Regions from separate parts of the Oerskovia paurometabola genome, predicted to be linked through region 3. Evidence: riboswitches for the same ligand, from Rfam matches in the RefSeq annotation. Region 3 holds a riboswitch; each other region holds the start of a gene.

Region 1 (7,582 bases), 450 kb from region 3:
TTCGGCAGTACGACATCAGCTGTTGGACTCGAGCTGCGAGAGGATGACGCCGTTGCTGATGGTGGCCCACGACGGCGGGAACGCGTACATGTCACCCTCGGCGGGCCAGCCCGTGTAGTCCTTCGTGTTGACGAACGACATGGTCGGGTTCACGACCAGCGCGATGTACGGGAGGTCACGGACGATCTCCTTCTGGACCGTGGCGTACGCCTCCTTCTTGGCCTCTTCGTCGTTCGTGGCGGCGGCTGCGGCCACCGCGTCGTCGACGAGCGGGTTCGAGTAGCGCGGGAAGTTGAAGCGGCCGGCCTCGATCGTCTCGCCCACCGGCGTCGTGTACTCGGTCGTGAGCCACTGGCGGTAGATCGCGAACGGGTCGTCGAGCGAGGTGCCCGTGATGCCGCTGATCATCATCTGGTAGTTGCCGGCGGTCCGGGCGTCGGACATCTCCTGCTGCGTGATCTTCACGTGGTTGATCTGGACGCCCGCGTCGATCCCCTGCTGAGCGATCAGGTCGCCCGCGGCGTTGTGGTCGCTCCAGCCCTCGACGGAGATGAGCTCGACGACGAGCTTCTGGCCGTCCTTCTCGTAGATGCCGTCGGCACCCTTGGTGTAGCCGGCGCCCGTGAGGACCTTGTCGGCCTCCGCGACGTTGGCCTCCTGCGGGCTCTCCTTCTCGATGTCCGGCGAGATCCACCGGTCGTCGCGACCGACGAGCGCGAGCGAGGGCGACGCCACCGCTGCGTGCCCCGAGAACGCCTTGTCGTTGATCTCGCCACGGTCGATCAGCAGGTTGACCGCCTCACGGACCGCGAGGTCCGTCTGGGGGCCCACGCAGCCGAGCGCGGCGTTCATGCAGGACATGATCGTCGTCGGGTCCTGCGGGGTGTTGAGGAGGGAGAGCTGCCCCTTGCCCGTGATGGGCTCCGGGTCGGCGACGAACATCGTCGTCCAGTCGATCTTGCCCGTGGCCAGGAGGTCCTGGGCGCTCTGGTTCTTGTCGAGGGCCAGGTAGCGGACCTTCTTGAGCTTGGGCGCCTCGCCCCAGTAGTCCTCGTTGGCCACGACGGTGTACGTCGCGTCCGAGATGGTGTCGAGGATGTAGGGGCCGGTGCCGACCGGCTTGTCGTTCGTGAACGTGATCTTGTCGGCGACGCCCTCGTAGATGTGCTCGGGCACCATGAGCGTCGTGCCGAGGATCTGGACGGCGGCCGTGAACTGTGCGCCGTTGAACGTCAGCTTGACCGTCGAGTCGTCGACCTTCTCGGCCGCGCTGAGGTAGTCACGCTTGGCGGTCTCGTTGGTGTACGAGAAGATGACGTCCTCGACCGTGAACGGCTCGCCGTCGGTCCACTTGACGCCCTCGCGGATCTTGATGGTGAGCTCGGTGCCGTCCTCGGACCACTCGTAGGACTCGCCGAGGCGCGGCGTCGGGTCGCCGGCCTCTGCCCGGTTGTAGAAGAAGAGCGGCTCGTAGATCCCGCCGTTGGTCACGTGCAGGGGGTTCGGGGCGTAGGGGTTGAAGTTCGCGACCATGGGGGTCTGCGTCCCGGCCCACACGTTCAGGACACGGCTGCTCTCGCCGCCGCCCCCCTCGTTCTTCTCGCCCCCGGAGCTGGAGCAACCGGCCGCGAACATCGTCACACCGGTCACCAGGGCAACCGCCGTGAGCAGGCGCTTGCGCGCCACGCTTCGAATCATCATTGGTCCTTTCGAGTCGTCAACGCGTCGTCACGCTGATCGGCCGCTCGCCACCGTGCGAGCTCGTGGCAGGAACACTAACGAATCCCGGACGGGGTTCCGACCAATACAACAGGAAAGTTACCTAAATGAAATCTCGCCGACTCCGGAGCACCCCGGAACCGCTAGATCCTGCGGATTCGAGCCGAGGCGCCCCACCGACGATCGGTGCGCAGTGCACAACGGAACCGTCCTGCGGGGACGCTCGTCGGTCGGGTGGCCGCCGTGGGAACGCTCCGACGACGACCTCTCCCAGCGCCCTCCTGAGTGGTGGCCCTAGAGGCGCGCGAGAGCCTCGTCGACCGCGTCCCGCGCCGCGCGGGCGACAGCCGGGTCGGTGACCTCGTAGCCGGCCCCGCCCCCGCCGCCGGGGCCGCCGTCGTCGGACAGCGTGCGCTTGGCCGAGAGGTGGACCGCGTCCACCCCCGCGTCGACGAGCGCGGCGACGTCCTGCGGGCGCACTCCACCGCCCGCCTGGACCTGCACGCGCCCCGCGGAGTGGCGCGCCATCTCCCGCAGCCGGTCGACCCCGTCGATGCTGCTCGGAGCGCCGCCCGAGGTCAGGACGCGGGAGACGCCCAGGCCCGCAAGGAGGTCGAGCGCCGCCGTCACGTCCTCGACGACGTCGATCGCCCGGTGGAACGTCACCTCGCGCCCGTCCGCCGCCTCGACGAGAGCGCGCACCGCGTCGGAGTCGACGAGCCCGTCGGCGGTGAGCGCACCGATCACGACCCCGGACGCCCCCGCGACCACCGCCGCGCGCACGTCGCGCACCTGCACGTCGACCTCTGCCGCAGTGAACACGAAGCCGCCCGGGCGCGGCCGGATCAGGGGGTGCACCTCGACGGGCGCGGCGTCCCCCGCCACCTCGAGGGCCGCAGCGACCGCCGCCTCGACGAGCCCGATGCTCGGCGTCAGCCCGCCCGTCGCCCCGAGCGCCGCGCACAGCTCGACGCGCTGGGCGCCGACCTCCGCCGCGACCCGCACGCCGTCGGTGTCCTGGACTGCGATCTCGAGGGCGACCTCGCGTGCCATGTGGGGATGCTCCTTGGGTCAGGGGTCGGCACGCCGCAGCGCACCCGGTGTCAGCGGTCAGCGTAGACCCGACGGGACCGCGCGCGCTCTGCCGTCAGGGGCCGCTCCCCTCGCCACGGCGTCGAGCCCCCGGAACGCCGACGGGAGCGGCGTCCTGCGCACGCCGTGAGGCGCACGGAGGACGACGCTCCCGTCGGTCGGTAGGGCCCCAAGGGCTCAGGTCGGTCAGATGACGCCCAGCGAGATCATCGCGTCGGCGACCTTGGTGAAGCCCGCGATGTTCGCACCCAGGACGTAGTTGCCCGGCGTCCCGTACTCGTCGGCGGTCTCCTCGCAGCGCGCGTGGATGCCCGCCATGATGTGCGCGAGGCGCTCCTCGGTGTACTCGAACGTCCACGCGTCGCGCGAGGCGTTCTGCTGCATCTCGAGGGCCGAGGTCGCGACGCCGCCGGCGTTCGCGGCCTTGCCGGGTGCGAACAGCACGCCGGCGTCCTGCAGGAGCGCGACGGCGCCCGGGGTCGTGGGCATGTTGGCGCCCTCCGCGACCGCGAGGACGCCGTTCGCGACGAGCTGCTTGGCGTCCTGCTCGGTCAGCTCGTTCTGGGTGGCGCACGGCAGCGCGACCGTCGCGGGGACGTCCCAGATGCTGCCGCCCGTCACGAGGCGCGCGCCGGGGCGGCGCTCGACGTAGTCGGCCACGCGCCCGCGCTCGACCTCCTTGATCTGGCGGAGCAGGTCGACGTCCACGCCTGCCTCGTCCACCACGTAGCCCGAGGAGTCGGAGAAGGACACGACGTTCGCACCGAGCTGCTGGGCCTTCTGGATCGCGTAGGTCGCGACGTTCCCCGATCCGGAGACGACGACGCGCTGGCCGTCGAAGCTCTGGCCCTTGGTACGCAGCATGTGGTCCGCGAAGAACACCGTGCCGTAGCCCGTGGCCTCGGTCCGCACGAGCGACCCGCCCCAGCTGATGCCCTTGCCCGTGAGGACGCCGGACTCGTAGCGGTTCGTGATGCGCTTGTACTGGCCGAACAGGTAGCCGATCTCGCGGCCTCCCACGCCGATGTCCCCCGCAGGGACGTCGGTGTACTCGCCGATGTGGCGGTAGAGCTCGGTCATGAAGGACTGGCAGAAGCGCATGACCTCGCCGTCGGACTTGCCGCGCGGGTCGAAGTCCGAGCCGCCCTTGCCGCCGCCGATGGGCATGCCCGTGAGGGAGTTCTTGAAGATCTGCTCGAACCCGAGGAACTTGACGATTCCCAGGTACACCGACGGGTGGAAGCGCAGACCGCCCTTGAACGGGCCGAGGGCCGAGTTGAACTCGACGCGGAAACCGCGGTTGATCTGGACGTGGTTCTGGTCGTCGACCCACGGCACGCGGAAGATGATCTGGCGCTCGGGCTCGCAGATGCGCTCGAGCACGGCCGCGTCGACGTACTGGGGGTTCTTCTGGAGCACCGGCCCGAGCGAGTCGAAGACCTCGCGAACTGCCTGGTGGAACTCGACCTCACCAGGGTTGCGGGCGAGGACCTCGTCGAAGACGGACTGCAGACGACTATCCATGGAGTGCTCCTCGGCAGGGCGGGCTTTGAACCGCACCAGGTTACGTACTCGTAAACAGCGCCGTACTCCCGTCCCACTCTGGGAGACGCCGGGCTCACGACCTGGGACGTTGCTCATGCCCGGGGCAACAGTTCGATCTGCCTGCGTCGGTCGACACCGTGCGACGTGCCAGAGCACGCGGCACGAAACCTCCGTCCACCCCGTGAGAATTCTCGACCGGATCGGTGCAGAAAGCCCCCCACGGGTCTATACCCCTGTCCAGAGGTCACGAGCACCAGCGCGAAGCCCCGGCTCGCTGGTCAGCAACCCCTTCACGACGGGGTGCTCCGGGAGATGACCCGGCCGCGCCGGCACGACGCGGCAAGCGTGCAGCACGACGACAGTGAGGAAGCGATGACCCAGCACCCTGCAGCCCCCCGCCCCACGCAGACCGACCACCCGCGACCGGCCCTGGTCACCCTGGTCGGCAACCCCCGTCCCGGTTCGCGGACCCTGGCCGCCGCCCTGACGGTCGCGGCCCGGGTCGCCGACCACCTGGGCCTGGCCGCGGCCGACGTGAACGGGCCTGACGTGAACGGGCCCGACCAGGCCACGATCGACCTCGCCGAGATCGCGACCGAGATCCTCGCCCCCGAGCACCCGCGCGCCGACGCCGCGCGGGAGACCGCCGCGGGCGCCGCGGTCCTGGTCGTCGCGACGCCCGTCTACAAGGGCTCGTACACCGGCCTCCTCAAGGCGTTCCTCGACCTCTACGGCCCGGACGGGCTGGCCGGCGTCGTGGCCGTCCCGGTCGTGGTGTCGGGCAACCCCGCGCACGCTCTCGCGGGCGAGGTGCACCTGCGCCCGCTCCTCGTCGAGCTCGGCGCGACGGTCCCCGCACGCACGCTGACCCTCCTGGACTCCCGGCTGGGCGAGGCCGACCTCACGAGCGCCGTCGACGCCTGGCTCGGCCACGCGGGAGGTCCCCTGCTGCGGGCGGCGGGCGACGCCGTCAGGCAGGAGACCACCCACCGGACCGCCCCCGAGCTCGCCGAGGTGACCCGATGACCGCCGAACCCACGACCCGCTCCGACGTCGCGCGCCTCGCCGGGCTCGAGGCCCTGCTCCACGAGCAGGACGAGCCGCAGCTCAGCGCCGACGCCTACAAGGCGGTGTTCCGGCAGCACCCCGCGGGCGTCGCGGTGATCGCGCTCGAGCACGAGGGCCGGCCCGTGGGCTTCACGGCGACGTCGGTCATCTCGGTCTCGGCCGCGCCGCCGCTGCTCGCGTTCTCGCTCGCGTCGACGTCGTCGTCGTGGCCCGCGATCTCCGCGGCCCGCACGGTCACGGTCAACTTCCTCAGCGCCGACCAGGACGACGTGTCCGCGCGGTTCGCGACGAGCGGGATCGACCGCTTCGCAGCCGGCGGGTGGGCTCCTCTCGCGTCCGGGGAGCCCGTGATCGACGGCGCGCTGTCCTGGGTGCGCGGCCGCATCATCCAGCGCACGCCCGTGGGCGACAGCTACCTGGTCTCGCTGCGCGCGCTCGCGTCGGGGACCCGGGCGGACGCCACGCCGCTCGTCTACCACGACCGGTCCTACCACCGGATCGGGGACCACTCGGCCCTCTGAGGCCCACGATCTGGGTGAGGGGCCCGACGGCGGAGCGCGCCGCCGTCGGGCCCCTCACCCGTGCCGCCTGGCTACCAGGTCCACCCGCGCGCGCTGAGCTCGAGCTCCTCGCGCAGCCGCTCGTCCTCGTCGCTGCGCAGGCCCGCGCGCAGCGGGTCGGCCACGACGTCGAGGCCGCTGAGCCGGCACGCCTCGCGCAGCAGCGCGTCGTACGCGCCCTGCGCGGCGAGGTAGTGGTGGGCGCGGGCGTAGACGTCCGGGTCGGCCTCGACCGCGCGCAGCTCGTCGGCGAGCCGCCCGAGGCGGATCTGGAGAGCGAGCGCGACGAGAGGATCGGGAGCCCGACGGCGCCGCTCGCGCAGGGTGGTCCGGTGCGGTCCGGGTGGCGGGAGGGCATCGGTGGAAGGCCGGTCGACGCGCATCGTGGACCAGGCGATGGCGGCGACCAGGGCCGCGCCCACCGCTCCGGAGACCACGAGGAGCCACATCGTCGGAGCCTTCTTCCGTGCCCGTGCCCGGCGCACGCGAGGGCCCGCCGGACACTTCCAGCCTAGGCCGAGCGGGAACGCTCCGCCAGGGTGCCGGTCGTGCCCGGCCGGCCCGCGGTCGGCCTCTGCCTGGCGTCCCTCGCCCGCTCCCCAGCAGGCCTACCGTGCCGTGAACCCCTTGGCCCGGCGGGCGTCGGCGGGCCCCCAGAGGTCGGTCTTGACCTCGGCCCTGACCAGCGGCACGACCTCCTCCGCGAACCGGCGCAGCACGTCGTCCTGCCGGGCGGGCTCCAGGAGGTGGTTGATCGAGACCGACTGGAGATCGTGCCCGTAGCTCTGGTGGTAGTCGAGGATCTTCTCGGCCACGCGCTCGGGAGAGCCGACGAGGGCGGGGCCGCGCTCGACGGCCTCCTCGATGGTCCGGAAGCTCGTGACCTTGCCGACCGCGGACGGGTCGTGCTTGCGCAGGTCTGCGCGCGCGACGGCGCCCTCGTAGATGGGGCGGAACTCCTCGATCGCCTGCTCGGTCGTGTCCGCGAGGAACAGCCCGCCGGACCCCGACCCGACGAACCCGTACGCCGGGTCGTGCCCCGCGGCCGCGTACTGCTCGCGGTAGTGGTCGATCAGCACCTGGTAGCTCTCGCGGGGCTGGAGCGCGTTGGCGCTCACGATCGGGTCGCCCCACCTCGCGGCGAGCTCGACAGCGAACCGCGAGGTCGCGGACCCGTGCCAGATCCGGAACGCGCCGTCGTACGGGCGCGGCAGGGTCGTGGCGCCTCGCAGGTCCGGGCGGTGACGGCCCTCCCAGTCGACCTCCTCGCCGCTCAGGAGCAGCCGGAGCAGCTCGTAGTTCTCCTCGAGGTACTCGTACTGCTTCGCGAGGTCGAGACCCAGCAGCGGGTACTGGAGGGCCTCGTTGCCCTTGCCGATGACCATCTCGAACCGGCCCCGGCTGAGCTGGTCGATCGTCGCGTAGTCCTCGGCGACCCGGATCGGGTCGAGCAGGGACAGCACCGTCACGCCCGTGCTCAGCAGGATGCGCGACGTCCGGGCGGCGATCGCCCCGAGGATCACCGTCGGCGACGAGGACAGCACGTCCCCAGCGTGCCGCTCGCCGACCGCGAACGCGTCGAGGCCGAGCTCCTCCGC
Region 2 (7,582 bases), 400 kb from region 3:
CTGCCAGGGCAGGAGGTTCGCGTGGTGCTCGACGTCGAGGACGAGCACACGCCCCGGCGAGCCGTCGGCCTGGGCCGGGACGCAGCCCGCGAGGAGGTTGAGGGAGTCCGTGGTGTTGCGCGTGACGATCGTGACGTCGTCCTCGCGCGCCCCCACGAACGCGCCGATGGTCTGACGCGCAGCCTCGTAGAGGGCCGTCGACACCTGGGAGAGGTAGCCCGCGCCGCGGTGCACGCTCGCGTACAGCGGCAGGACCTCGGTGACCCGGTCGGCCACGACCTGGAGCGCCGGTGCCGAGGCCGCGACGTCGAGGTTCGCGTACGGGACGCTGCGCCCGTCGACGAGGGGGACCAGGGTGTCGCTGCCCACGACGGGCAGCACGGCACACGAGGTAGGGGCTTCGATGACTGCATGTGCGCTCATGGCACGTCCTCCGGTGGTCGTCGGAGTTCGCCGTGCCGGCCCCTCCGCGCTTGCCCCCCTCCTGATAGAGAGGGACCTGGTCGTCACCCGGGGCACCCCACCGCGGAGGAGGGTTGCCGGCCAGCAAACCGGGGTTTTGCGCTGGCACTCATGACCTGGTGTCCAGGATGGTCGAGGCGCGCGGAGCGTGTCAACCGGTGGGCACAGCGTCTCGGATGATGAGCAGAGGCAACCTGTCAGGTGGGCAGATCCGGCGAATCGGACGCTGTCGCGAGACTCTCGACCCGCTGCGCGTCGGAGCGGTACATGGCCGCGTGCTCCCGGAAGTCGTCGCGTCCGGTCGCGGCCGCACGCTCGTCCGTGAACGCCGCGAGCTCGTCGAGCCGCGCGACCACGACGGTCAGGACCTCCCGGCGCGAGTACGGCATCCCGTACGCGCGGACCAGGGCGTCGAGGCGCGCCAACGGGTCCAGCCGCCCGACGACGTCGCTCCCCTCCGACTCCCCCGCGTCCGCCACGAGGGGCGCGAGCCGGTAGCCGAGGTAGGCCAGGTCCCAGATCCGGGGGCCGGGGCTCGCGGTGTCGAAGTCGATGAGCCCGACCACGGCCCCGTCACGGAAGACCAGGTTGTACGGGGCGACGTCGTTGTGGCACACGACCTCGGCAGGCTCGTGCGGTGCGGTCTGCCAGGTGGGGGCCGCCGGCAGAGCGTCGGGGACGAGGGCGGCGGCGCCTGTGTCGAGGAACCCGACGCTCGCGTCGTGCACGCGCCGCAGCAGCGCGCCCGCGTCCCGGAGCACCGACTCGTCCCAGACCCACGGTGGCAGCGGGTAGTTCCCGACGTCACCGGGGAGGAACGACAGCACCTCGCGCCCCTGCTCGTCCGTCCCGAGCGGCTCCGGCACCTCGGCGACGCCCTGTGCGCGCAGGTGCCGCAGGAGCGCCTGGACCGTGGGCGTCCAGGGCCCTGCGGTGCGGCGGACGGTGTCGCCTCGCCGCACCACGGTCGTCGAGTTCCCACCGGCCAGGGGCTCCTCGGCCTGGTCGGGCGCGCGGTCGGGTTCGGGGAGGTGGCTCATGCGCAGGAACCTAGCCCGACCACCCTGCGAGACACCTGTTCTTTTCCGTGGTCACGGTGGCGTACGATCCGACGCAACCATCCAGAGCGGCTGAGTGACTTGGCACGATGACGCCGCAGCAACCCCCCGGTGACGGGCGAGGGTGCTACCGCCACGACCGATGGAGGATCACCATGAGTGCCCCCGACCGCGCGACCGCTGCCCCGGTCCCCGACGCCCGTCCCGCCGACGGGTACGCCGGCGACATCACGCCCCAGCAGGCGTGGACCCTTCTCCAGAACGACCCGAGCGCCGTCCTCGTGGACGTCCGCACCGACGCCGAGTGGCGCTTCGTCGGGGTCCCCGACCTGTCCTCGACGGGCCGCGCGCCCGTCCTGACCCAGTGGGTCGACGTCGCGGGCCGCCCGAACCCGGCGTTCGTCGCGGAGCTCACCGCGGCCGGGCTGAGCCCTGAGCGTCCGGTCGTCTTCCTGTGCCGCTCGGGAGCCCGCTCGATCGGCGCGGCCAAGGCCGCGACCGCCGCGGGGCTGGGTCCCGCGTACAACGTCCTCGAGGGTTTCGAGGGAGCGCTCGACGGCGCCGGTCACCGTGGTTCCGACGGCTGGCGCGCCGCGGGCCTGCCCTGGACGCAGTCGTGAGCGCCGCGACCGGGGACGGCGTGCTCCGCATCCCCGCCGGCGTCCCGGGCGGCTCGGGTCGTGGCCCCCTCCCCCGTTCGGTCCGTCCCGACACGCTCGCGGTGCGCGGCGGCCACGCCCGCACCAACTTCGAGGAGACGAGCGAGGCGCTCTTCCTCACGCAGGGCTACGTGTACGGGAGCGCCGCGGAGGCCGAGGCCGCGTTCACGGGCGAGGTCGACCGCTTCATCTACTCGCGCTACGGCAACCCGACGGTGCACACGTTCGAGGAGCGGCTGCGCCTCATCGAGGGCGCCGAGGCCTGCTACGCGACCGCGTCGGGCATGTCCGCGGTCTTCACCTCGCTCGCGGCGCTGGTCGGTGCCGGGTCGCGCATCGTCGCGGCCCGCGCGCTGTTCGGCTCGTCGCTCGTGATCTTCGACGAGATCTTCGCCAAGTGGGGCGTGCGCACCGACTACGTCGACGGTCACGTGCTCTCGCAGTGGGAGGAGGCGCTGTCGACCCCCGCGGACGTCGTCTTCTTCGAGACCCCGTCCAACCCCATGCAGGACGTGATCGACGTGCGCCGCGTGAGCGAGCTCGCGCACGCCGCGGGTGCCGTCGTCGTGCTCGACAACGTGTTCGCCACCCCCGTCCTGCAGAAGCCGCTCGAGCTCGGCGCCGACGTCGTCGTGTACTCGGCGACCAAGCACATCGACGGGCAGGGCCGCGTGCTGGGCGGCGCGATCCTGGGTTCCGAGGAGTACGTCAAGGGACCCGTCCAGACCTTCATCCGCAACACGGGCCCCTCTCTCAGCGCGTTCAACGCCTGGGTCCTGGTCAAGGGGCTCGAGACGCTGTCGGTGCGCGTCAAGGCGCAGAACGCCTCGGCCCTCCAGGTCGCGACCGCGCTCGAGGAGCTGCCCGGCGTCACGGCCGTGCGCTACCCGTTCCTCGCCTCGCACCCGCAGGTCGAGCTCGCCAAGGCCCAGCAGAGCGGGGGCGGGACGGTCGTGACGTTCAACCTCGACGTGCCGGGCGCCGACGCCCCGGGCACCGACCCCGAGCTCCTCAAGAAGCGCACGTTCCAGTTCCTCGACGCGCTGCGGGTCGTGGACATCTCCAACAACCTGGGTGACGCCAAGTCGCTCATCACGCACCCCGCGACCACGACGCACCGCAAGCTGGGGCCGGACGGGCGTGCCGCCGTCGGGATCGCGGAGACGACCGTGCGCCTGTCGATCGGCCTCGAGGACCCGCTCGACCTGATCGAGGACGTCGAGCAGGCGCTGCGCCGCTGACCGTCCGGCCGGGTGCGGAGTACGTGTCGCGAAACCTGCCCGACGACGACACGTACTCCGCACCCAGCGGCCGCGCAGGAATACCCCGGCCGTATCCCGGGGTTGCACCAGGCGATGACTACCTCGCCGCGCCTCTCCGTCCTCGACCTCGTCCCCGTCCGCTCGGGACAGTCCTCCGCCCAGGCCATCGCCGCCTCCCTGGACCTCGTGCGCCTCGCCGACCGCCTCGGCTTCACGCGCTACTGGTTCGCCGAGCACCACAACATGCCCGCGGTCGCCGCGTCCGCACCGCCCGTCATGATCTCGGCGGCCGCCGCGGTGACCGAGCGGATCCGCGTCGGGTCGGGCGGCGTCATGCTCCCCAACCACGCGCCGCTCGTCGTCGCGGAGCAGTTCGCGGTCCTGGAGGCCATGGCCCCGGGGCGCGTCGACCTGGGCATCGGGCGCGCGCCCGGCAGCGACCCGGTCGTCACCGCCCTGCTGCGCAGCAGCGGCCCGACGTCCGACGTCGACCGCTTCCCCCAGCACGTCCAGGACATCCGCTCGCTCATGAGTGCCGAGGGCGCCTCGGTCCGCCTCACGACCGGTCAGGTCTACGACGTCCACGCGACTCCGGCCGCCGAGTCGGTGCCGACCGTGTGGTTGCTCGGGTCGAGCGACTACTCCGCGCGCCTGGCCGCCGAGCTCGGCCTGCCGTACGTGTTCGCCAACCACTTCTCGGGCGCCGGCATCGACGAGATCCTCGCCCTCTACCGCGACGGCTACCGCCCGTCGGCCGAGCACCCCGCGCCGGAGACGTTCCTGACGGTCAACGTGTCGGTCGCCCCGACGCTCGACGAGGCACGCGCCCGCGCGCTGCCGCAGGCGCGCATGATGGCCCGCCTGCGCTCGGGGAAGCCGCTGGGCGCCCAGGAGACGGTCGAGGACGCCGCGTCCACGCCGCTCGACGGGCTCACGTCCCAGATGGCCGAGGAGATGCTCGACCGCTGGATCGTCGACGAGCCCCAGGCCGCGGCCCGCCGCGTGCGCGAGCTCGCCTCCCGGCACGGCGTCGACGAGGTCATGGTCGTGCCCGTCGCGGGCTCGCGCGCCGACGAGTCGCTCGACGCGACGCCCGGCCGCACGCAGACGATCGAGCTGCTCGCGGCCGCGCTCGGAGACTGACGCCGAGCCGTGACCCCACCGAGCGACGACCGCACCCGACGGCCCGCCCACGCGGCGCCGTCGGGCGTGCCCGTCCTCGTCACGAGCCAGGCCTCGGTGCTGCTCGCCCCCAACCCTGGACCCATGACGCTCGACGGGACCAGGTCCTACGTCCTGGCCGCGCCCGGGGCGGGCACCCGCGTGGTCGTCGACCCCGGGCCCGACGACGTCGCTCACCTCACGACCCTGGCCGCCGGGCCGCCCGTCGAGCTCGTCCTGATCACGCACCGCCACGCGGACCACACCGCAGGGGCGGCACGCTTCGCCGAGCTCACGGGCGCACCGGTCCGCGCGGCCGACCCCGCGCACTGCCACCCGGCTCGTTCCCGCGACGCAGCGCCGTTGCTCGGCGGCGAGACGATCCACGCGGCCGGCCTGCGGATCGAGGTGCTCGCGACACCCGGGCACACGGGCGACTCGACGAGCTTCCGCCTCCCCGACGACGGCCCGCACGGCAGCGTGCTGACAGGCGACACCGTCCTGGGCCGCGGTACGACCGTCATCGCCGAGCCCGACGGCTCGTTGCGCGACTACCTCGCGAGCCTCGACCTGCTCGAGTCGCTCGGCGCTGCGACCGTGCTGCCCGCGCACGGCCCGCACCTGGACGACCTGTCCGTCGCCGTGCGGTCGTACCGCGAGCACCGGGCCGACCGGCTCGCGCAGGTGCGCACCGCGCTCGGGGACCGGGCGGGCGAGGCGGTGACCGAGGCGCTCGTCGACGACGTGACCGCCTCGGTGTACGGCGACGTCGCCCTCGGCGTGCTCCCCGCGGCGCGCCAGAGCGTCCGGGCGCAGCTCCGGTACCTCGCCGAGGGCGCATAGCGGCGGACGCCGCGGGACGAGCCCGGCCGACGCGCCGGGCCGCGGCGCCGGTGGTTGACTGACCGCGTGATCCCCTCCCGCCCGGACCTGCCCTCGACCCCCGTCCCGCGCGACCGCCTCGGGGCCGGCCCTGCGGTGCGTCTCGCGGTCGGGCTGCTCGTCGGGGCGGGCGTCGGGTTCTGGTTCGGCTCGCAGGGATACCCGCGCTTCGCATTCCTCGCGGGGTGGAGCGTCGCGGCCCTGCTGTTCATCGCGTGGACGTGGCTCGTCATCGCCCCCATGGACGCCCGGGTCACGGCGAGCCATGCCACACGCGAGGAGCCCTCGCGCCGGGTGACGCACCTGTTCATCCTGGCGGCGTCGGTCGTGAGCCTCGTGGGGGTCGCGCTCCTGCTGCTCGCGTCGCCCGACGACAAGCGGGCCCAGGCGCTCACCGCGGTGTTCGCCGTGGGGAGCATCGCGATCTCGTGGGCCGCCGTCCACACCCTGTTCGGCCTGGCCTACGCACGCCAGTACTACACGGGCACCGACGGCGGCATCGACTTCAACCAGGCCGAGCCGCCCCGGTACCTCGACTTCATGTACGTCGCGTTCACGGTCGGGATGAGCTTCGCGATCTCCGACACCAACGTGACGTCGGGCGAGATCCGGCGCACCACGCTGGGCCACGCCCTGCTGTCCTACCTGTTCGGGACCGTGATCATCGGCGCCGTCGTCAACCTGGTCGCGGGGCTCTGACCCCGCCGTCTCACCGGCTCCGGCGCGTCACGACGCTCGACACGAGCGCGGCGACCGCCGCCACGGACATGACCAGGAAGAGCGCGAGAGCTACCCGCAGCGGCGTGTACGCGATGCGCTCGGTCATCTCGCCCGCCGGGCCGAACCAACCCCAGTCCGCGACCACGGCCTCGATGCGCGAGCCGATCGCCCCTACCCGACCCGGCGCCGCGCCGAGCATACCGGTCACCCACGCGACGCAGTCGATCATCAGGGCGCCGAACACGGAGGAACCGGACAAGAGGGTGAGCACCGGACCAGGGTAACGGGTCGGGCGGCGGGGAGGCGGGTGATATCCGTCCCCGAGGACGCCACTGCCCGACGGCGCCGCTCACCTCGGGAGGTGAGCGCCACCGTCGGGCAGTGCGCGTGTCGCGCGGGGCGACGGGCTCTCAGGCCTGGACGAGCGTGCTCAGCACCGAGGTGAAGAAGCCCAGCCCGTCCGTGCCCGCGCGCGGGCCGGACTCGTTCGCGGGGCCGAACCCGGCCTCGACCGCGTGCTCGGGGTGCGGCATGAGGCCCACGACGTTGCCCGCCGCGTTCGAGATGCCCGCGATGTTGCGGCGCGACCCGTTGGGGTTCCAGCCGTCGTAGCGGAAGACGACGCGGCCCTCGGCCTCGAGCTCGTCGAGCGTGCGCTCGTCGGCGACGAACTGGCCGTCCTGGTTCTTGAGCGGCACCGTGATGCGCTGGCCCGCGGTGTAGTCACGCGTCCAGGCGGTGTCGGCGTTCTCCACGACCATGGTCTGCTCGCGGCAGATGAACGCGAGGTGGTCGTTCTTGATCATCGAGCCGGGCAGCAGGTGCGCCTCGGTGAGGATCTGGAAGCCGTTGCAGATGCCCAGGACGGGCAGCCCGCCCCTGGCTGCGTCGACGAGCGAGTCCATGACGGGCGCGAAGCGGCTGATCGCCCCGGCGCGCAGGTAGTCGCCGTACGAGAAGCCGCCCGGCAGCACGACCGCGTCGACCCCGTGCAGGTCCGCGTCCGCGTGCCACAGGGACACGGGCTCGCCGCCGGCCAGGCGCACCGCACGCGCGGCGTCGCGGTCGTCGAGCGTGCCGGGGAACGTGATGACACCGATCCGGGCCGTGGCCAGGCCGGTCGCTGCGGGGGCGCTCATCAGGCGCTCTCCCCGCCCAGCTCGGCCGTGAGCTCGGCGACGAGGACGACGTCCTCGATGACCGGGTTCGACAGGACCTTCTCGCCGGCCTCGCGGGCCGCGGCAAGCACCTCGGGGGTGACGTCACCCTCGACCTCGAGCTCGAACCGCTTGCCCTGGCGCACGCCGGTGAACTGGGTGAAGCCCAGGCGCGGGAGCGCCCCGACGACGGCCTTGCCCTGCGGGTCCAGGATCTCGGG
Region 3 (7,582 bases):
TGGATCTGCGTCTCGGCCTCGACGCCCGCGGTCGCGAGGCGGAACGAGCTCACCGACCAGTCGAGGTACGCGGCCTGGTCGGCCTTGCGCAGCGGCAGGAGCTCGCGCAGCGCGGGCTCGTCGACCTGGATGATCCCGATCCCGGCCGCCTCGAGGTCCGCGATCTCGTCGCGCAGGGCCAGGCCCACCTGGTTCGCGGTGTCGCCGAGCGGCTGGTCGTCGCGCACGAACGACCACGCGAGGATCGTGACCGGACCGGTCAGCATGCCCTTGACCGGCTTCTCGGTGAGCGAGGCCGTGAACGTCGACCAGTCGACCGTGATCGGCGCCGGACGCGTGACGTCGCCCCACAGGACCGGCGGGCGCACGCAGCGCGAGCCGTAGGACTGGACCCAGCCGTTCGCCGTGACCGCGAACCCGTCGAGGTTCTCCGCGAAGTACTGGACCATGTCGTTGCGCTCGGGCTCGCCGTGCACCAGGACGTCCAGGCCGATCTGCTCCTGGAGCTCGACGACGCGACGGATCTCGTCCTGCATCGCGGCCGTGTAGTCCGCGTCGGACAGCTCGCCCTTGACGTTGAGCGCACGCGCCCGGCGGATCTCCGGGGTCTGCGGGAACGACCCGATCGTCGTGGTCGGCAGCAGCGGGAGGTTCAGCTTGGCCTGCTGGGCGGCTGCGCGCTCGGCGTAGTCGCCGCGCGAGAAGTCGCCCTCGGTCAGGGCTGCGGCGCGCTCGCGCACCGCAGGCACGACGACGCCGCTCGCCACCGCGCGCGAGGCCACCGCGGCGCGGGCCGCCTCGATCTGCTCGGCGACCGCGTCACGACCCTCGGTCAGCGCCCGGGCGAGGATCGCGACCTCGCCGACCTTCTGGTCCGCGAACGCGAGCCAGTCACGCAGGCGGGCGTCGATCGAGCCGTTCGTCCAGTTCTCGTCCTCGACGTCGTGCGGGACGTGCAGGAGCGAGGTCGACGTGCCGACCGTGACGGCGCCGGCGCCCAGGCCGGACAGGTCGTCGACGAGCGCGAGCTTCGCCGCGAGGTCGGCGCGCCAGATGTTGTGGCCGTCGATCACGCCCGCGACGAGGGTCTTGTCCGCGAGGCCCGCGATGGGGCTCGCCGGGACCGCTCCCTTGACGAGGTCGAGGGAGATCGCCTCGACGTCGGTCGCGGCCAGGAGCGCGAGGCCGTCGTGCTCACCCTGGAGCCCGCCGAACGGCGCGCCCACGAGGATCGCGGGGCGCTCGGTGCCCACCGCGAGCTCGGTCGCGAGCACGCGGTACGCCTCGGTGACCGCGGCGTGGACCTCGGCGGCCGGCACGTCGATCGAGTCGGACACGAGCGCCGGCTCGTCGAGCTGCACCCACGGTGCACCGGCCGCGGCCAGGGCGCGCAGCAGCTCGACGTACACGGGCAGGACGTCCGCGAGGCGCGAGAGCGGGCTGAAGCCGGGCGCGCTGTCGTCGGCGGCCTTGGACAGCGCGAGGAACGTCACGGGCCCGACGACGACGGGCCGGGTCACGACGCCCGCGTCCTTGGCCTCGACGAACTGGCGCACGACGCGGTCGTCCGCGAAGCGGAACGGCGTGGACTCGCTGACCTCGGGGACCAGGTAGTGGTAGTTCGTGTCGAACCACTTGGTCATCTCGAGCGGGGCGTCCTCGCCGGCGCCGCGCGCGACCGTGAAGTAGCCCGCGAGGTCCAGCGCGCCCTTCTCGTCGGTGAGCGACGCGAAGCGCGACGGGACCGCCCCGAGGAGAGCGACGACGTCGAGCACCTGGTCGTAGTAGGAGAACGAGCCGGGCACGGCGCCCGACGAGGCGTCGAGGCCCAGGTCGACGAGACGCTGGGCGGCCGCGACGCGCAGCGCCGAGGCCGTGGCCTCGAGCTCGTCGGCCGTGGTCCTGCCGGCCCAGAAGGACTCGACGGCCTTCTTGAGCTCGCGGCGCGGGCCGATGCGGGGGTAGCCGAGGACGGAACCGGAGGGGAACGTGGGTGCACTCATGGTGAATACCTCTGAACTGGTCAGACCGAGGAGCTGCCCAGGGCAGGCTCGGCGGAGGGAAGGGGAGTGCCGGAGACCCACGGCCCGCTGGCCAGGTCGGGGGTGCGGGACGAGACGCCGCTGGCGTCCCCCGCTGCCCCACCGCCGAGGTCGACTCCCTCGAGCAGGTCTAGAGCGGCTTGGTGCTTGTTGAAGGTGTAGATGTGGAGGCCGGGCGCGCCGGCCGCGAGGACCTGGCGCGCGAGCTCGACCGAGTGCCGGATGCCCAGCGCGTGGCGCGCGTCCGGGTCCGGCTCCGCCTCGAGGGCCTCGACGACGCGGCGCGGCGCGGGGACGCCCGTGAGCTCCTCGACACGCGCGAGGCGGGCCGGGTCCGTCATGGGCAGGAGGCCCGCGAGGATCGGGATGGTCACGCCCGCGGCGCGCGCCTCGGCCACGAAGTCGATGTAGGAGGACGCCTCGTAGAAGAGCTGCGTGATCGCGAAGTCCGCTCCGGCCTGCTGCTTCTGCCAGAGGCGGCGCACCTCCTGGGTGCGGCTCGTGCCCGCGGCGAGGTTGCCGTCGGGGAACGTCGCGACCGCGATGGTCAGGGGGCGGGCCGCGCCGCGCAGCGCGACGCTCGGGCTCGCGGCGCAGCGTGCGGCCTCGACCTCGCGCAGCAGGGCCACGAGCTCGGTGCTCGACCGCACGCCGTCCTCGGCGGGGCGCCAGTCGGGCTGGTCGCGCGGAGGGTCCCCGCGCAGGGCGAGGAAGCTGCGCACGCCCGCGTCGAGGAAGTCCGTGATGACGTCCTCGACGTCCTCGCGCGAGGCGCCCACGCAGGTCAGGTGCGCGATGGGCAGCACGGGCGTGCCGTGCAGGAGCTGGCTGATGACGCGGCGCGAGGTCTCGCGGTCCGTGCCGGCCGCGCCGTAGGTGACCGACACGAAGTCGGGCGAGGTCGCGACGAGGCGGCGGGCCGTCTCCCAGAACTTGGGCGCGGCGTCGGGGCGGCGCGGGGGCATGAGCTCGAACGACACCGTGGGCCGCGGTGCCTCGTGCCCGAAGTGCCCCAGGTCGACGATGCTCATCGGGCGGCCGTCAGGAGGGTCGTGCTGGTGGTGGCCAGGGCGGCCGGACGGCTGGCGCGGGGGACCCCGGTGCGGTGCAGGGGTGCGCGGAAAGATGCCTCGGTCATGAATCGCTCCATCGAACCTGGCTGTAGCACCCGTACCCGCGAGAGGCTTCCGTTGGGGGGTTGCTGCGGTGTCAACGAGCCAGGACTCTCGACCGCTCTGGATGGTGTTGACGATCGTAGGGGGAATCCATGATCTGAGCCAATATCTGCTCGAAGCGTGAGACGGAGGGGTCCGGAGTGGTTCCTCGGCCCCGCTCCGGCGTCCGTCCACGCGGTCGCAGATCCCTTCGTCGGTCCCTGCGGTCGCCCTTCCAACGTACGCCTGTCGGCGCCCGCCCGGACCGCCGGGCGATCCTCCCCGACGTCGCCGCTATGCTCCGGGCGTGCCTCGCCGACGCAGCCAGCAGCAGGTCTCGTTCGTGCTCGACGACTCGTCCGAGGGTGTCGACCCGGGCTCGGGCGTCCCGGAGCCGACTCGTCGGGAGCGGACGCGACGCCCCCTCACCCGTACGGCACGACGGCGTCGCGCCGCCCGTCTGGTCGGCCTCGCCGTCGGTCTCGGAACGCTCGGGGTGGCGGCCGCGGTCGTCGTGACGCGCGACGGGGCGGCCCAGGACGACGCGCTCCAGACGCTCCGCTCGTCCGAGGACAGGATCTTCGACCTCACCTACGCGCCGCATGCCGAGTGGAGCGTCGACCGCGACGAGGGCGAGCCGTTCACCGTGGGGGACCTGCTGGTGATCCCGGGGCGCTCCGGGACCGTCGGGTACGACCTCGGGTCGGGCGACGAGCGCTGGCGGCTGGACGACCTGACCCGGCAGGTCTGCGCCGCCGACCAGGTGCGCGTCGAGGGAACGGCGGAGGTGTCGGCCTTCGTGTGCCTGGGCCAGGGGAAGGAGGCCACCGCGGCCCGACTCGTGAGCGTCGACGGTGCGGTGGTGGCCGAGGTAGAGATGGACCCACGCCGGGGCGAGGCGGTCGCCGGTCCCGGCGGGACGGTGCTCCAGGCCGCCAGAGACGAGACGGGGGTCGTGGTCCGGTCCGTCGACGTCCGGACGGGCACGGCGGCGTGGGAGCGACGGCTGACCGTGAGGGAGGACGCGCAGGACCCCCTGTGCGCGACGGAAGGTGATGCCGTCCGTGCGGTCTACCGGTCGGGGACGGTGGCGGTCCACGGATGTGGCGTCCTGTCCTACCTGACGCCTGGGGGGCAGGTCGTCGACGAACCACCGGGGATGGTGCAGGTCATCGCCCTGGGCAACGGGTCCTACCTCCGCTCGTCGGGGACGGCCGTCGCGGGACCTGTCGAAGCCGTCTCGGCCGACGGCACGGTGCTCTGGACGAACGAGGGGCTCGTGCTCGGGGAAGGTGCCCGCGACCTCCTGGCGCCTCACCTCGTCCTGCTCGACCAGGGGGAGGCGCTCCTCGCCGTCCACAGGGACGGCACGACCGCCTGGACCGCACCGGTCGCCGCGCGTCAGGTGCTCGTCCGCGGCGCGGACGTCGTGATGGTGCAGACGGTCGACCGGGAGACGGTCGCCCTGGACGCCACGACGGGTGAGGAACGGTGGCGGCGGGCGGCCGACCCCGCGTCCGGTGCGGTGTCGTACCGCGTGACCGGCACGTTCACCGACGGTTTCTCCGCGCTCCTCGTCGTCCCCACCGCGCCCGGCACGAGCTCGGTCACCGCACTCGACCTGGCGACGGGCGACGTGCGATGGACCCAGGAGCACACCGGGAACCCGTACGAGCTGGCCGCTGGGGGAGGTCGGCTGCTGAGGATCGACGAAGCCCAGGTCACGGCGTTCGGCTGACGGCGTGGGGGAGGGCGACATGGCCACGCCGTACCCGACCCGCGCGCGGCGGCGTCCTTCGCTCCCGTGGTGTCGGCGTTGCCGGGGGCATCACGACCGGTCCGGATCGTAGTCGTCGGCGACCTCTCGGACGGAGGGATCGTCGCTCTGTCGCGCTCGCGCGACGAGCAGCCGGAGGCCTTCCACGTCTCGGAGGTGGAGGAGCAGCTCGGCGAGCCGCTGGACGTCGAGCGAACCTGCCGCTTCGAGGCGGCTCAGGACCTTCTCGCGCACCTGTCGACCGACCGTGTAGCTCCATTCGTCGATGACGCATCGAGCCTTGAGCCCGAAGCCGTCGTCCAAGGTCACCTCGATGAGGTCGTCGAGCAGTCGAGGCACGTCGTCCCCCAGGTTGTCGAGGAAGCCGAGGGCCGCGACCGTGTCCCAGCTGCGCGCGCGCAGTGCTCGGGAGAGCACGCCCGGGCGATCCTGCGCGTGCTGTCTGAACTCGTGGCCCACCCGCGCCAGCTCTCGCGTCGCCGCCACGACGTCCGCCCAGAGCGCGTCGTCGTCCGTGGCTCCCGAGGCGTCGGCGTTCTGCGCTCCCTGCGCCGGGGCGTCGCTGGACGTCGAGGGGGAGGCGGTGCCTTCGGTACTCGTCATGTCGTCTCCGTCCAAGGGGTGCGACGCCGTCGAGATCGTCGTCACGACCGGTCCGGGTCGTAGTCGTCCACGGCCTCCAGGATGTCGGGATCGTCGCTCTGTCGCGCGATCGCGACGAGCGCGCGGAGCCCTTCCTCGTCGGCGAGGTGGTCGAGCAGCTCGGCGAGCCGCCGGACGTCGAAGTCGTCGGCCCCGTCGAGACGGCGCAGGACGCTCTCGCGGACCGCCGGGACGATGACGTCCCGGCGGCGGGCCAGCACGCGCCGGGCGTGGAGCGCCTCGGTGATGATCAACGCCCGGCCGACGACCTCGTCGACCAGGTCCGGTACGTCGTCGGGCCAGGTCTCGAGGAACCCGAGAGTGGTGATGCCGCCCCCTTTCGTCGAGGTCCGCAGCACCTCCCGGGCCCGCTCGACGCGTGAGGCCGCCCGGTGGAAGTACGTCGCCCGAGCGCGGTCCAGGCCGGTGTGGGCAGTGACGACCGCAGCCCAGAGGCCCTCGTCCTCAGGGGTCCACCCGGACCCGCGGTCGGCCTCTCGCCGGTCGGCATCGCCCCGGGTCGCTCCCACGGAGAAGGAGAACAGGGTGGTGATGGTCCGCGCCACGGGGGCGTCCGCCGTCTCGAGCCGCCCGAGGGCGACCTCTCGCATCGACGCAGGGTAGTAGTTCGCACCGAGGCTGATCACGCGTCGTGCCTCGACAGTCCGGGCGCCGTGTGTCGCCAGGTCGACCAGCTCGTCGAACAGGTCGGGCGCGTGGTCGGGGCGTTCGAGGAGGAGCCCCAGCGCGGCGGCCGCCTCGTCCGTCGCGTCTCCGGCGCGCAGCGCGCGCGAGAGCAGCCCGACCCGTGCCCGAGACTGCTCCGCAAAAGCCCTCCGCGCGTCCCACAGCGCCCGGTGCGCGGCGTCGACCTCCGCCCACGGCTCCGCGTCGTCCGGGCCGCTGGGCATGGCGGACGCGGCAGGGCGATCCGGCGCCGGTGACTCCTCGCGGCGAGTCATGTGACCATCGCCTCGGTCAGGGTCTCGTCGATCTCGGGTGCGGAAGTCACCATGGCGGAAGAGTAGCGCCCGTGGTGGGCGAGGCGGACGATCGGGCGCGCCACCGGCGCCGCGGGGCCGAGCCGGTCCAGGCGCGCCGGTCCCCGTGGAACGCCGCAGGGCCCCACCCGTCGTCGTGACGGGTGGGGCCCTGATCGCCGCCTCGGCGGCGTTGTCGGTCCGGCGTCCTCCGTCGCCGGACCGGGACGCCGCTACCGCGCGAAGACCGGCGCCAGCCCCTCCCACGCGGAGGCGCGCACGTACACCGGGATGACGTCGCGCGGCACGTCGCGGGTCACGAGCACCCCGGAACCGTGGGCCTCGCCCTGGGCCGGCTGCCCGGTCCAGGCGTAGACCCACTCGCCCGCCGGGAGGTACGTGGTCCAGGTGGTCGCGCCCTCCTCGGTCACGGGGTGGACGAGCAGGTCGTCGCCGAGCTGGTACTCGTCGGCGTGCTCCCAGACCTTCTCGTCGTGCGCGTGGTCGACGAACAGCCCGCGCATGAGCGGGGCACCTGTCTCGATCGAGTGCCGCGCCTGCTCTGCGAGGTAGGGCACGAGGCGCTCGCGGAGCTGGGCGTAGGCGCGGAACACGTCGACGACCTCGGGGTCGTCGTTGGTCTCGGCCACGTACCAGGGGGTGCGGTCCCGCAGGGGGCGCTGGTGGTGGTTGAACTCCGAGTGGTACTGCATGACCGGGCTGAACGTCGCGGCCGCGACCCCGCGCAGGTAGAGCTCCGAGCCGGGCACGGGCCCGGAGAAGCCGGCGAGGTCCCAACCCCAGTAGACGATGCCGCACGCAGAGGCCGTGATGCCCGCGTTCATGGACCAGCGGAACGCCTCCCACGTGGAGTTCTCGTCCCCGGCCCAGTGCAGGCCGTGGGCCTGCGACCCGGTGAACCCGGCGCGGGAGAACGTCACGGGAGCCTTGCCGTTCGCGCGCAGCAGGTCGCCGAACGCGCGGGCG
Region 4 (7,582 bases), 2.6 Mb from region 3:
CACGGTGTGTTGAGTCCTGCCAAGACGACCAGACATGGCGAGCACGCCAAGACTAGAAGAGATGAGCAACAACGTGGTGTACGCGATCGTCAAGGCCGGTGGCCGCCAGGAGAAGGTGTCCGTCGGCGATATCGTCGTCGTCGACCGTCTGTCGGCTGGTGCCGGACAGTCCGTCGAGCTTCCTGCGATCCTGCTGGTGGACGGGGAGAAGGTGACCCACGACGCTGCGGCGCTCGCGAAGGTCAAGGTCACTGCTGAGGTCGTCCGGGACGAAAAGGGCCCGAAGATCACGATCCTCAAGTACAAGAACAAGACCGGCTACCGCAAGCGCCAGGGTCACCGTCAGCAGCTGACCCGCCTCAAGGTCACCGGCATCAAGTGACTTCCCTCGGCGGCTCGTGACGGCCGCCGCAGGTGATCCCACCCCCTCTTCTTCCAGCACGAAAGCAGGTTCGACATGGCACACAAGAAGGGCGCGAGCTCCTCGCGCAACGGTCGTGACTCCAACGCCCAGCGCCTCGGCGTGAAGCGCTTCGGTGGCCAGGTCGTCAGCGCCGGCGAGATCATCGTCCGCCAGCGCGGCACCCACTTCCACCCGGGCAACAACGTCGGTCGCGGTGGCGACGACACGCTGTTCGCCCTGACCGCCGGTGCGGTCCAGTTCGGTACGCGCCGCGGGCGCAAGGTCGTCGACATCGTCTCTGCCGAGGCCTGATCCACGACGCAGCACGCTTGACAGGAGGGGCGCACCGACGCGGTGCGCCCCTCCTGGTGTTCTTCCCCCCTGCTTGAGAGGACCATTTCCATGGCCACGTTCGTCGACCGCGTCGTCCTGCACGCCTCCGGCGGTGACGGCGGCAACGGTTGCGCCTCCATCCGCCGGGAGAAGTTCAAGCCGCTCGCCGGCCCTGACGGTGGCAACGGGGGTGACGGTGGGACCGTGCGGATCGTCGTCGACTCCCAGACCACGACGCTCCTCGAGTTCCACCACTCGCCGCACCGCCACGCGACCTCCGGTACCCAGGGCATGGGTGACCACCGCGCCGGCGCCAACGGCGGGGACCTGATCCTGCGCGTGCCCGACGGCACCGTGATCAAGGACACCGACGGCAACGTCCTGGCCGACCTCGTCGGCGAGGGCGCCGAGTACGTCGCCGCCGCAGGTGGCCGCGGCGGCCTCGGCAACGCCGCGCTCGCCTCCCAGCGCCGCAAGGCCCCGGGCTTCGCGCTGCTCGGCGAGCCCGGCGAGGAGGCCGACTTCGTCCTCGAGGTCAAGTCGATCGCCGACGTCGCGCTCGTCGGGTTCCCGAGCGCGGGCAAGTCCTCGCTCGTCGCCGCGATCTCCGCAGCCCGGCCCAAGATCGCCGACTACCCGTTCACGACCCTCGTGCCCAACCTGGGCGTGGTCCAGGCGGGCGACTCGCGCTACACCGTCGCCGACGTCCCCGGCCTCATCCCCGGCGCGAGCCAGGGCAAGGGGCTCGGCCTCGAGTTCCTGCGCCACATCGAGCGCACCGCCGTGATCGTGCACGTGCTCGACTGCGCGACGCTCGAGCCCGATCGTGACCCGATCTCCGACCTCGAGGCCCTCGAGGCCGAGCTCGACGCCTACGCGGGCGACCTCGACATCGAGGGGGCCCGCCTCCCGCTCAACGAGCGTCCGCGCCTCGTGGTGCTCAACAAGATCGACGTCCCCGAGGCCCGCGAGCTCGCCGAGCTCGTGCGCCCCGACCTCGAGGCCCGCGGCCTGCGCGTCTTCGAGATCTCGACCGCGAGCCACGAGGGCCTGCGTCCCCTGACGTTCGCGCTCGCCGAGCTCGTCGACCAGGCCCGCCGCGAGGCCCCGGCCCCCGCCCCGGCGCGCACGATCCTGCGCCCCAAGGCCGTCGACGACGCGGGCTTCACCGTGACCCGCAAGGGTGGTGCCGAGACCGGCTTCTACTACGAGGTCCGTGGCTCCAAGCCCGAGCGCTGGGTCCGCCAGACCGACTTCTCGAACGACGAGGCCGTGGGCTACCTCGCGGACCGCCTCGCACGCCTGGGGGTCGAGGAGAAGCTCTTCAAGGCCGGCGCCGTCGCGGGCGACGAGGTGCGCATCGGCTCCGACAAGAACGCGGTCGTGTTCGACTGGGAGCCCACGCTCATCACGGGCGCCGAGCACCTCGGCGGCCCCCGCGGCTCCGACCTGCGCCTCGAGGACACCTCGCGCCCCACGCGTACCGACAAGCGCCGCGAGTACACCGAGCGCATGGACGCCAAGGCCGAGGCCCGCGCCGAGCTCTGGACCGAGCGCGAGTCCGGCCACTGGACGGACCCCGACCAGGACTGACCTCCCGCGCGGGTCGACGAGCGTCGTCGACCGCACGTCCGCCCGCAGGGCGGGTACGGCCCCTCGGGTCGTGCCCGCCCTGCGGCGTCCCCGGGGGTCTCGACCCCGCCGCCCGGGCGGGGCGGGCGCCCAGGGGGAGCGTCGTCGTCGGGCCCGGGCCGGCGGCATGCCGCCCACGCCGTCCCACCGTGAGGTGTCACACGGTGAAACGGCGCCCCGTCCGAGCGCCCGGCGCGGGATGATGAGGCCGTGAATGCGCTCTCCGCACGCTCCCAGGTCGCCACGGCCCACCGGGTCGTCGTCAAGATCGGCTCCTCGTCCCTCACCGGACCGGACGGGCACCTCAGCGTCCCGGCCCTGCACGCGCTCGTCGACGTGATCGCGGCCCGCCACGCGGCGGGCGGGCAGGTCGTGCTCGTGACGTCGGGGGCGATCGCCGCGGGGATCGGTCCGCTGGGCCTGAGCGCGCGACCGCGCGACCTCGCGACGGCCCAGGCCGCGGCCTCGGTGGGGCAGGGGCTCCTGGTCGCCCGCTACGCCCAGGCGTTCGCCGAGTACGGCATCCGCGTGGGCCAGGTGCTCCTCACGGCCGAGGACACCATCCGCCGCGGGCACTACCGCAACGCGCAGCGCTCGCTCGAGCGGCTCCTGGACCTGGGCATCGTGCCGGTCGTCAACGAGAACGACGCGGTCGCGACCGACGAGATCCGCTTCGGGGACAACGACCGTCTCGCGGCCCTGGTCTCGCACCTGGTGCGCGCCGACGCGATGGTCCTGCTGACCGACGTCGACGGCCTGTACGACGGCCCGCCCTCGCGCCCGGGCACGCAGCGCATCCGCGAGGTCCGGTCCGCCCTCGACCTCGAAGGCATCGAGGTCACGGGCCGGGGCAGCTCGATCGGGACCGGCGGCATGCTCACCAAGCTCGAGTCGGTGCGCATCGCGACGGGCTCGGGCATCCCGGTCGTCCTGACCAAGGCCGCGCACGCCGAGGGCGCGCTCGCGGGGCACGAGGTGGGGACCTGGTTCGCCGTGACGGGCAAGCGCACCACGCGCCGGCGCCTGTGGCTCGCGCACGCGGCCCGCACGCGCGGACGACTCGAGCTCGACGAGGGAGCGGTCGCCGCGGTCCTGGGCGGACGCGCGTCGCTGCTGCCCGCGGGCGTGGTCGGCGTCACGGGAGACTTCGACGCGGGCGACCCCGTCGAGCTCGTCGCCCCCGACGGGCGCGTGATCGCGCGCGGCCTCGTCGCGTTCGACTCGAGCGACATCCCGGACCTGCTCGGCCGTTCGACGCACGAGCTGCGCGACAAGCTCGGCGAGGGGTACGACCGCGAGATCGTGCACCGCGACGACCTCGTGCTCGTGGGGCGCAAGCGCAAGGCGTCCTGAGTCGTCTCACGGGGTGGGACGGTCTGCTCACCCCTTGACTCGGTGGCCTCGGGCGGCTTTCCTGTGCGGCAGGTGAAGAGCGCCAGCGCCAAGACCCGGCTCGCTGGCCAGCAACCCTTCGACGTGACGGGGTGCTCCGGGTGGTACCTGACCGCGACCCGTCGGGCGCGGTAAGCACACGGAGGAACGGGCGATGCGCGCACTCGGAACGCAACAGGGGCTCGACGGCAGGGGTGTCCGCTGCCTCGACGCGGGGACCCTCGTGCTCTGTTGTCGCTGACACGCGGCTGAACCCTCGCCGCTCCTGACGTGCGGCCGACATCCCGTCCCACCCTCGCCGTCCCCTGACGGCCCCCACCGCCGCTCACCGTGAGCCCGGCGTCGATCCGACGCACCCACGGTCCGTCGGCGACCCCTCAGCGCCCCGGCCGTGCCGGACCGACGGCGCGCACGACCGAAGGAGCACTGCTCGCATGTCCCTCTCGACCTGGCCCTCGGGGCCCGGCGGCCGCACGGCCCCGTCCCGCCGCGCGCTCGTCGCGGCCTCCCTCGCCGCGACGGCGCTCCTGCTCGGGGCGTGCGGCTCCGGTGGCGGCAGCACCGCGGACGGCGCGTCCCCCGGCCCGACGGCGGAGCCCGTCCCGGGCGGCAACCTCACCTTCGCGGTCACGGTCGACTCGCACTGCATCGACCCCCAGCAGGTCGGGAACAACGACGCGATCGCCTCGGCCCGCCAGACCGTGGCCTCGCTCACCGCGCAGGACCCGGACACGGGAGAGATCCTGCCGTGGCTCGCGGAGAGCTGGGAGGTCGACGCGGACGCCACGAGCTTCACGTTCGCGCTCCGTGAGGGGCCGACGTTCGCCGACGGCACGCCGATCGACGCGGCCGCGGTCAAGACGAACTTCGACAAGATCGTCGAGCTCGGCGCGGCGGCCTCCCTCGGCTCTGCCTACCTCGTCGGGTACGAGGGAACCACGGTCGTGGACCCCCGCACCGTGCGGGTCGACTTCTCGGCACCCAGCGCGCAGTTCCTCCAGGCGTCCTCGACGTTCTCGCTCGGACTGCTCTCGCCCGCTTCCGCCGCGCTCAGCGTCGAGGACCGGTGCGCCGGGAAGTTCGTGGGCTCCGGGCCGTTCGCGGTGAGGTCCTACACGTTCGACCAGGAGGTCGTGCTCGAGAAGGTCGCCGGCTACGACTGGGCCTCCGGGGCCGACGACCACACCGGGGAGGCGTACCTCGACACCGTGACCGTGAAGTTCGTGCCCGAGGCCAGCGTGCGTACCGGCAGCCTGCTCTCGGGCCAGATCGACGCGACCGCGGCCATCAGCACGGTCGACCTGCCGCAGTTCGACGGCAACGGCTTCTGGCTCGCGTACCGGGCGAACCCGGGCGTCGTCTTCAACCTCTTCCCCAACGAGTCGCGACCGCTCGCCGCCGACCCGGCGGTGCGGCAGGCGATCAGCAAGGGCATCGACCGCGAGGAGATCGCCGCGACCCTGCTGACCCCGCAGGACGAGCCTGCGACGAGCGTGCTGTCGCACTCGACCCCGCTGTGGGCCGACGTCTCGGACGACCTCGCGTACGACCCGGACGGTGCGGAGGCGCTCCTCGACGACGCCGGCTGGGTCGAGGGCGCCGACGGTGTGCGGGTCAAGGACGGTCAGCGGCTGTCCACCACGGTCACGTTCTGGCAGGTGGCCGAGCCGCTCGAGCTCGTCCAGCAGCAGCTCGCGAAGATCGGCGTGGACCTCCAGCTCAAGCAGGTCACGGTCGCCGAGTCCACCGAGCTCAAGAAGTCCGGGGACTTCGACTTCGACTACTACAACCTGACGCGCTCGGACCCCGACGTGCTGCGCACGATCTTCTCGGCCAACGCGCGCAACATCAACAAGCGGGCACCCGAGGAGGTCGACGACCTGCTCGACCGCTCGGCCGCGTCGACGGACCCGGCCGAGCGGCAGGAGCTCGTGACCCAGGCTGCGCGTCTCCTGGTCCAGCAGGGGCATGCGATCCCGGTCTACGAGCTCTCGACGACGATCGCGGCGGCCGACACGGTCCAGGGCCTGGGCTTCGAGGCGTCGACCCGCCTCGACTTCTACGGCGCCTGGGTCCAGCAGGACTGAGCAGCGGCTCGGCGGGACGCGTCGCGAGCGTCCCGCCGGGCCGGCGCTCCCGCCACCGATCCGACCACCTGCGCGTCACGACCCGCGTCACCATCCGCACGTCACCACCCGAGAGGAGCCGACCATGGGCCGGTACATCGCCCGCCGCCTGGGGCAGGGAGGCTTCGTCCTCTGGGCGGCCTTCACGATCTCCTTCTTCCTGCTCTACGTCCTGCCGAGCGACGCGGCCTCGATCAAGGCGGCCGGAGCCGACGGCGACCTCTCGGACCCCGAGCTCGTCGCGCGCCTGCGTGCCGAGCAAGGGCTCGACCGCCCCGTCCTGGTCCAGTACGCGCACGGCCTGTGGGGAGCGCTGCACCTGGACTTCGGGCGCTCGTTCTCCTCGGGGGCGCCCGCCACCAAGCTCCTGGCCGAGGCGCTGCCGCCCACGCTCCAGCTCACGGCCCTGGCCCTCGGGCTCGCGCTCGTCGGCGGAGCCGCGCTCGCGCTCGCGAGCACCTTCCCGCGCGCCCGCTGGCTCCGGCACGCGCTCGCGTCGCTGCCGGCCCTGGGCATCTCGTTGCCGACGTTCTGGGTGGGGCTGCTCCTGCTCCAGTGGTTCTCGTTCGAGCTGCGGCTGTTCCCCGCCATGGGCAACGAGGGGTTCGAGAGCCTCGTCCTGCCGGCGTGCACGCTCGCGATCCCCGCGAGCGCCGCGTTCGCGCAGGTCCTCTCGCGCAGCCTGCGCCAGACCCTGGCTGAGCCCTACGTCGAGACCGCTCGGGCCAAGGGCGCGGGGCGTGCGCGCGTGCACTTCGGTCACGCCCTGCGCAACGCGTCCATCCCGGCGCTCACGGTGCTCGGCGTGACGGTCGGGGGACTCCTGGCCGGTGCGGTCGTGACCGAGACGGTCTTCTCCCGGGCCGGGGTCGGTCGCCTGACGGTGACCGCGGTCAACCAGCAGGACGTGCCCGTGGTCCAGGCCATCGTGGTCTTCTCGGCCCTGGTCTTCGTCGTCGTGACCCTGCTGGTGGACCTGCTCTACCCCGTGCTCGACCCCCGGATCACGACCCGCCAGCCCTCCGCCGCGGCGTGAGGGCACGGAGGAGGACATCATGACCGCACGACTCGACACCTACACCGTCCCGGAGACCTTGTCCCCGGACGCTCCCGCGCCGGACGGGCCGGCCCCGCTCGACGGGTCCGACGCGCGGCCGTCCTTCACCGACCCGGCCCCGCTCGACGCCACGGACCGCCGCGTCAGGGGAGCGTGGTCGTCGCTGCGCGCGCTCGGCCGGGCAGGGATCGCGGTGCTGCGCCGCCCCGGCCTGCTGCTCGCGGTGCTGTTCCTGCTGCTCGTGGTCGCGTGGGCGCTCGCACCGGGCGTCTTCGCGTCCCAGGACCCGATCACGGGGGTCCCGGCGGACCGCCTGCAGGCGCCGAGCGGCGAGCACCTGTTCGGCACCGACCACCTGGGGCGCGACGTGTACGCCCGGGTCGTGCACGGCTCGTGGCTCTCGCTGAGCGCGACCGTGATCGCGGTCGCGCTGGGGCTGTCGGTCGGCTCGTTGCTGGGCCTGCTCGCGGGCTTCTTGCGGGGGTGGGTCGACGACGTCGTGGGGAGGGTGGTCGACGTGCTGCTCGCGGTGCCGAGCCTGCTGCTCTCGCTCGCGATCATCACGGTGCTGGGGTTCGGCACGGTCAAGGTGGCGATCGCGGTCGGCATCACGACGATCGCGGCGTTCGCGCGCGTCAT

The links. Region 3 has a riboswitch for S-adenosylmethionine ahead of JOD48_RS01220 (methylenetetrahydrofolate reductase). Riboswitches for the same ligand answer to the same signal wherever they lie in the genome.
Region 1: it holds a riboswitch for S-adenosylmethionine, as region 3 does, so the genes downstream of both, JOD48_RS03220 (NADPH-dependent FMN reductase) here and JOD48_RS01220 (methylenetetrahydrofolate reductase) in region 3, are expected to answer to the same signal.
Region 2: it holds a riboswitch for S-adenosylmethionine, as region 3 does, so the genes downstream of both, JOD48_RS03005 (rhodanese-like domain-containing protein) here and JOD48_RS01220 (methylenetetrahydrofolate reductase) in region 3, are expected to answer to the same signal.
Region 4: it holds a riboswitch for S-adenosylmethionine, as region 3 does, so the genes downstream of both, JOD48_RS13215 (ABC transporter substrate-binding protein) here and JOD48_RS01220 (methylenetetrahydrofolate reductase) in region 3, are expected to answer to the same signal.

Annotation. Positions count from the first base shown of each region.
Region 1 covers NZ_JAFBBV010000001.1:720,205-727,786, reverse strand. The annotation lists gene JOD48_RS03235 (ABC transporter substrate-binding protein) at 16-1,698, opposite strand; gene JOD48_RS03230 (copper homeostasis protein CutC) at 2,014-2,772, opposite strand; gene gdhA (NADP-specific glutamate dehydrogenase) at 2,998-4,335, opposite strand; SAM riboswitch class IV at 4,599-4,708, shown strand; gene JOD48_RS03220 (NADPH-dependent FMN reductase) at 4,729-5,382, shown strand; gene JOD48_RS03215 (flavin reductase family protein) at 5,379-5,945, shown strand; gene JOD48_RS03210 (hypothetical protein) at 6,017-6,433, opposite strand; gene JOD48_RS03205 (LLM class flavin-dependent oxidoreductase) at 6,593-7,582, opposite strand, start outside.
Region 2 covers NZ_JAFBBV010000001.1:668,103-675,684, reverse strand. The annotation lists gene JOD48_RS03015 (aminotransferase class V-fold PLP-dependent enzyme) at 1-423, opposite strand, end outside; SAM riboswitch class IV at 465-579, opposite strand; gene JOD48_RS03010 (phosphotransferase enzyme family protein) at 660-1,502, opposite strand; SAM riboswitch class I at 1,577-1,669, shown strand; gene JOD48_RS03005 (rhodanese-like domain-containing protein) at 1,676-2,140, shown strand; gene JOD48_RS03000 (O-succinylhomoserine sulfhydrylase) at 2,161-3,420, shown strand; gene JOD48_RS02995 (LLM class flavin-dependent oxidoreductase) at 3,535-4,584, shown strand; gene JOD48_RS02990 (MBL fold metallo-hydrolase) at 4,651-5,445, shown strand; gene JOD48_RS02985 (DUF1345 domain-containing protein) at 5,512-6,183, shown strand; gene JOD48_RS02980 (hypothetical protein) at 6,194-6,475, opposite strand; gene purQ (phosphoribosylformylglycinamidine synthase subunit PurQ) at 6,615-7,343, opposite strand; gene purS (phosphoribosylformylglycinamidine synthase subunit PurS) at 7,343-7,582, opposite strand, start outside.
Region 3 covers NZ_JAFBBV010000001.1:266,714-274,295, forward strand. The annotation lists gene metE (5-methyltetrahydropteroyltriglutamate--homocysteine S-methyltransferase) at 1-2,003, opposite strand, end outside; gene JOD48_RS01220 (methylenetetrahydrofolate reductase) at 2,024-3,073, opposite strand; SAM riboswitch class I at 3,186-3,288, opposite strand; gene JOD48_RS20020 (outer membrane protein assembly factor BamB family protein) at 3,504-4,934, shown strand; gene JOD48_RS01230 (hypothetical protein) at 5,025-5,576, opposite strand; gene JOD48_RS01235 (hypothetical protein) at 5,618-6,577, opposite strand; gene JOD48_RS01240 (glycoside hydrolase family 31 protein) at 6,829-7,582, opposite strand, start outside.
Region 4 covers NZ_JAFBBV010000001.1:2,909,920-2,917,501, reverse strand. The annotation lists gene rplU (50S ribosomal protein L21) at 74-382, shown strand; gene rpmA (50S ribosomal protein L27) at 458-715, shown strand; gene obgE (GTPase ObgE) at 806-2,329, shown strand; gene proB (glutamate 5-kinase) at 2,579-3,721, shown strand; SAM riboswitch class IV at 3,793-3,904, shown strand; gene JOD48_RS13215 (ABC transporter substrate-binding protein) at 4,195-5,847, shown strand; gene JOD48_RS13210 (ABC transporter permease) at 5,972-6,922, shown strand; gene JOD48_RS13205 (ABC transporter permease) at 6,942-7,582, shown strand, end outside.